One region of the Solibacillus cecembensis genome, then DNA from elsewhere that is predicted to be linked to it. Evidence: predicted binding sites of a transcription regulator. Region 1 holds the regulator's gene; the other holds the start of a gene.

Region 1 (3,165 bases):
GTATGGATCGCTTTTTAATTTTTAAACATTCACACAAATTTGACTATTAATGGTATGCTACTAATATCAAATTTTGGGGAGGAAAATAATGAAACCTGTTATTGGGCTAACGATGCATCCTGTAGAAGGAAAGAAAGAGATTAATAATACATACATTCATGCGATTAAAAGAGCTGGAGGCACGCCTATTTGTTTGCCTGTTATTAACGAGGGAAATGTTGAGCAAATATTAGATATTGTGGACGGTGTTGTATCAATTGGTGGCTATGATGTGAATCCATTAATTTTTGGACAGGAACCCCATTATAAGCTCGGTGTTGTCATTGATGAACGCGATAAAAGCGATATACTCATTATGAAGCGCGCATTTGAACGGGAAATACCGATTTTAGGCATTTGTCGTGGTGAGCAAGTGATGAACGTAGCATTTGGTGGAACCTTATATCAAGATATTGATACGCAAGTGGAAAATGTATTGAAGCATACACAAGTATCCATGCGTCATGAAGTCACGCATACAGTGGAGCTTGAGCAATCGAAGCTACAGCAAATTATCGGGGCCTCCTCGATTTTAACGAATTCCTTCCATCATCAAGCTGTCGATGTAGTAGCTGATGGATTTATTGTCAATGCCCGTGCAAAAGATGGAGTCATTGAAGGGATTGAGCATCCAACGCATCCATATTGTATTGGTGTACAGTGGCATCCAGAAGGTCTTGAAAATGATGCTCCTTCTGAGAAACTATTTAAAAGCTTTATAGATGCATCGATAAAGAAACAATAGAAAAAGCCGCAAACGATTCAAACGTTTGCGGCATACTTGTTTTTAATGCACGTTGCGGTATAATCCAACAACTTTCCCAAGAATCGTTACTTGGTTTACGAGTATCGGATCCATCGAACTATTTTCAGGTTGTAAACGGAAATACGATTTTTCCTTATAGAAGCGCTTTACTGTTGCTTCATCATCTTCTGTCATAGCCACGACAATTTCCCCGTTATTTGCAGCAGAGCATTTTTTAACGATTACGTAATCGCCATTTAAAATACCAGCCTCAATCATAGATTCACCCATAATTTCGAGCATGAACAATTCATCCTCCGAAGAACCATATGTATCGGGTAGTGGAAAGTATTCCTGAATATCTTCAATGGCAGAAATAGGAAGTCCGGCCGTTACTTTGCCAATTAGTGGCACATGGATAACGCCTTGCTTTGGGATGGTTGGGTCTCCTTGCTCAAGAATTTCAATGGCACGTGGTTTTGTCGGATCTCGACGAATGAGCCCTTTACTTTCTAAACGAGCTAGATGTCCATGGACAGTTGAACTTGAAGCTAAACCAACAGCTTCACCGATTTCTCGGACAGAAGGTGGGTAGCCTTTTGTACGAACTTCATCTTTTATAAAAGCTAAAATGGCTTCTTGACGCTTCGAAATTTTTGTCAACACACTCACCTCTTTAATAAGTAGTTTTATTAAATTTAGTATATCAGTATGCGAACAAGAATGCAAACATAGGTTCTAAAAGGGGTTGACAAAAACGTATGTTCCTATTATTATAAGAACATATATTCCGAACGTACATTCTAAAGGGGCGATTTATTATGGGTAAAATGAAGTTAAATGGCTTTACAACAATGTTCTTCTTATTTTCATTTCTGTTTCTTGCATTTATTATAGCGAAAGACGAACAAATTACTTCATACGAACACATTACCATCGAACAAGGAGATACTTTATGGTCGTTAGCTGGGCAATATCGTGGTAAAATGGCAGAGCATGATTGGATTGTCACGGTAAAAAAGGAAAATGCATTGCGTGATGGGAAAATTATAAGTGGGCAGCTGTTATTAGTACCTATCGTAAAAAACTCCAAACATATCGTAGGGTTATCTGAATCACCAGAAATACATACTATTAAAGTAGCGAGTGAAACTAATGAATCAAAATAAAGCAGTCATTTATTGTCGTGTGAGTACCGACAAATCAACACAAGAGACGTCGTTAACACGACAGCAAGAAGAATTGACACAATATGCACGGTCACATGGCTATACAGAATGGCAAGTATTTCTCGATCAACAGAGTGGCTATGAGGTTGACCGAGATGGCTTACTCGACATGCTTGACTACATGAAGGCATTCGATATTAAAGCGCTATTTGTGCAAGACGAGACACGTTTAGGACGTGGCAATGCGCGGATGGCGGTACTACACCTTATTCAAAAACAGGAAGCGATGGTTTATTCGTTAAACGATGCGGGTCTATTAGCATTGAATGAAATGGATACGATGCTGCTTGAAATTTTAGCAGTCGTGGAAGAATACCAGCGCCGTATGCATAACGCTAAAATTCGACGTGGCATGCGCCGTGCCGTTGAAAATGGATATAAACCAGAAAATAATTTGAAAAACAGAGGCAATCAGGAAGGTAGAGAACGTAAAGAAGTACCAATTGAAGAAATTGTGAATTTACGTCAAAAAGGGCTCACTTTTTTAGAAATATCAAATACGTTAACAGGACTTGGTTATCAAGTAAGTAAGGCGACTGTCCATCGACGTTATATTGAACATATTGACAGACTTGAAGAGTAATCACTTGCACTTCGAGTCTTTTTTCATTAGCTAAAAGTAAGAGAATTACTTTAACTGGAATTTCTTGCATGAATATGGCGTAAATGTTGCACAGTAATTGCTAGCATTTATTAATTATGAATCCGACTAGCTGCATATAATTCAGTTAGGGAGGAATGAAGTATGACAAAAAAAATTAAGTTTTCCATTATTATTCCTGCACATAATGAAGAAAAGTATATTGGGAAATGTTTGGATTCAATCGTTGCGGCTTCAAAAGGATATACAAATCAAGTTGAGATTATCGTTGTATTAAATCGATGTACGGATAAAACCGAGGAAATTGCAAACTCATATCATTGTATTACATTGAGAAATGAAGATAAAAACTTGTCTAAAATTCGAAATGCGGGTGCTGCAATTGCAAATGGTGAAATAATAATTACGATAGATGCGGATACCCAAATGTCAGAGGACCTACTAACTAATGTAGAGCAATTATTAGCCTCCGGGAATTACATAGGCGGTGGTGCAAACGGGAAATTTGAAAGAATGTCTCTAGGTATTGTCGTTTCGGCGTTATTGCTCAT
Region 2 (3,165 bases), on a different contig from region 1:
TCGCAGACTTTCGGAATGGCTTATCGAACGTATTGCCCTCATGGAACATCGCATATAAAATTCGTCGTTGCACAGGTTTTAAACCATCGCGAGTATCTGGTAATGCACGGTCTTGAATAATATATTTGGAGTACCGCCCAAAACGGTCCCCCATTACTTCTTCTAAAGGTAAATCTTGAAATTTTTCAACAAAGCTCATATTAGTTAACCTCCTCATGCTGGATGAATTCATTTTCTAAAATGCTTGCATCCTCTTCCATGCCGAAGTTTACATTCTTTTCTATCCATTTGCGGCGCGGTTCTACTTTATCACCCATTAATGTTGTAACATGACGTTCTGCACGCGCACCGTCTTCAATTTTAACGCGAATTAATGTACGCGTTTCAGGGTTCATCGTTGTATCCCATAATTGATCGGCATTCATTTCCCCTAAACCTTTATAGCGTTGGATAACATAGCCTTTACCAATTTTTTTGATGGCATCTTGTAATTCATTTTCTGTCCATGCGTAAACAAGTTCTTGCTTTTTGCCAGAACCTTTGGACACTTTATAAAGCGGTGGTAAGGCGATAAATACTTTCCCTGCTTCGATGAGTGGTCGCATGTAACGGTAGAAGAATGTGAGTAACAGTACTTGAATATGCGCGCCATCTGTATCGGCATCGGTCATAATGACAACTTTATCGTAGGCAGCATCTGCTACTGTAAAATCAGCCCCAACACCCGCACCAATTGTATGAATAATGGTCGCGATTTCTTCATTTTTCATAATGTCTTGTAACTTGGCTTTTTCGGTATTAATTACTTTTCCTCGTAAAGGCAAGATTGCTTGGAATGTACGGTCGCGTCCTTGTTTCGCTGAGCCACCTGCAGAATCACCCTCTACTAGGTATAATTCATTGCGTGCGGCGTTTTTTGATTGAGCTGGTGTAAGCTTCCCTGATAGCAGCGTACTGGATTTTTTCTTTTTGCCGTTACGTGCATCGTCGCGGGCCTTTCGTGCGGCTTCACGGACTTGCTGTGCCCGAATAGCCTTACGCACTAATGATGCCGACAGTTCAGCATTTTCTTCTAATACGTAAAGTAATTTTTCAAATACGACCGTATCAACAGCAGAACGTGCCTCACTCGTACCAAGCTTGCCTTTTGTTTGACCTTCAAATTGCAGAATTTGCTCAGGAATTCGTACAGAAACAATTCCTGTTAAGCCTTCACGAATATCGGCGCCTTCTAGATTTTTATCTTTTTCCTTTAATAAGCCAATTTTTCGAGCATATTCATTGAATACACGTGTTAATGCAGCTTTGGCACCAGTTTCATGTGTTCCACCATCTTTTGTACGGACGTTATTAACGAACGACAAAATGGTTTCTGAATAGCCATCATTAAATTGGAAAGCAAACTCGACTTCGATTTCAGAAATGAGCCCTTCCACATATTTAACGGGGTGAAGAACATCTTTCTCCTCGTTCAAATAGGATACAAACGCCTCAATACCGTTTTCATAGTGGAATACTTCATGCTTGCCTTCTCCACGTTCGTCGATCAATTCGATTTTTAATCCCTTTAATAAAAATGCCGATTCTCTTAATCGCTCAGCCAATGTATCGTAGTTATACTTCGTTACAGAGAAAATCGTCTCATCCGGTAAGAAATGAACGAGTGTACCCGTTTCCTTTGTCTTGCCAATTGTATCAAGCGATGTAACAGGCTTCCCACCATTCTCAAAACGTTGGCGGAAAATTTCACCTTCACGATGAATGGTCACTTCTAAAAAAGTAGATAATGCGTTCACTACAGAAGAACCAACCCCGTGTAAACCACCACTCGTTTTGTAGCCGCCTTGTCCGAACTTTCCACCTGCATGCAGCACGGTGAAAATAATTTCAGGCGTTGGTTTGCCCATTTTATGCATACCAGTAGGCATACCTCGACCAAAGTCGCGTACAGTAATACTATTATCTTCATGAATCTTTACGGTAATATGATTACCAAATCCAGCAAGTGCTTCATCAACAGCATTGTCTACAATTTCAAAAACTAAATGATGAAGACCTCGGCTATCAGTGGAACCAATATACATACCTGGTCTTTTACGAACGGCTTCTAAACCTTCTAATACTTGAATGGCATCGTCGTTATATGCGATGCCCGGTTGGTTTTTAACCAAAATGAAATCCCCTCCAAAACACAAACGAACGTTCTATTTACATTGTTAATCGTACATTCTATCGCACCCACTGTCAATTAGTGAATCCGAAATAATCAGCTTTGCAAAGACTAATTGTACCACCAACGAATGCGCATTAAAAGTTCATCCTTCGATTGATAGCATATAATGTAACTTTTTTCCTGCTTTAACCGCTAAATATAAGAAAAAATAATTCTTCTTTCCTTCCATTCTAAAACGGTGTAGAATAATTATCACATAGTATTAGTACCAACTAATAATTTAAAAATTCGAAATTTGAAAGGAGCACAACTTATGATTAATGGATTCATTCTCCTTTGTGCTTATGTAATCGGTTCAATACCTTCTGGGCTTTGGATCGGCAAACTATTTTATAATACGGATGTCCGTCAGCATGGGAGTGGTAATTTAGGTGCAACGAATACATTTCGTGTGCTAGGAAAAAAACCAGGACTTGTCGTGACATTAATTGATGTCTTTAAAGGGACAGCAGCCGTTCTATTATTAGCACTGCCATTCTTTTCAGACGCAACGATTCATCCACTTATTTTAGGTGTTGTAGCTGTTGTTGGTCATATGTTCCCTATTTTTGCAGGTTTCCGCGGTGGAAAAGCGGTAGCAACAAGTGCTGGTGTCATTCTTGGTTATTCTTGGCCACTTTTTATCGTGTTATTCTTTACATTTTTCCTGTCGTTAAAATTAACTAAAATGGTCAGCTTAACTTCGATGATTACAGCGGTTGTCGCATTAATTTATAGCTCCGTTTATTGGGTTGTTACGGGTGATTTTGCACTCTTTATTTTGATTGTTTTTTTAGCGACATTTATATTTTACCGTCATCGTGAAAATATGACACGTATTAAAAACGGGACGGAACCAAAAGTGAAATGGATTTAACTCTCTCTACCTTAGAGGGAGTTTTTTTATGGATAATTAAATTTTGTGGAAATTTTCGTCATCAACTTGTATGATT

What was found. The regulator LexA, encoded in region 1, represses DNA repair genes until DNA is damaged. The targets are predictions, from matches to a motif close to CGAACATATGTTCG.
Region 2: a site for LexA is predicted at 2,193-2,206, ahead of parE (DNA topoisomerase IV subunit B). Genes of this name have one in related genera too.

Annotation. Positions count from the first base shown of each region.
Region 1 covers NZ_JBNNMF010000003.1:264,161-267,325, forward strand. The annotation lists gene ACQKIH_RS04550 (prepilin peptidase) at 1-25, shown strand, start outside; gene ACQKIH_RS04555 (gamma-glutamyl-gamma-aminobutyrate hydrolase family protein) at 89-784, shown strand; gene lexA (transcriptional repressor LexA) at 827-1,447, opposite strand; gene yneA (cell division suppressor protein YneA) at 1,606-1,953, shown strand; gene ACQKIH_RS04570 (YneB family resolvase-like protein) at 1,940-2,596, shown strand; gene ACQKIH_RS04575 (glycosyltransferase) at 2,759-3,165, shown strand, end outside.
Region 2 covers NZ_JBNNMF010000018.1:20,928-24,092, reverse strand. The annotation lists gene parC (DNA topoisomerase IV subunit A) at 1-199, opposite strand, end outside; gene parE (DNA topoisomerase IV subunit B) at 201-2,171, opposite strand; gene plsY (glycerol-3-phosphate 1-O-acyltransferase PlsY) at 2,487-3,089, shown strand.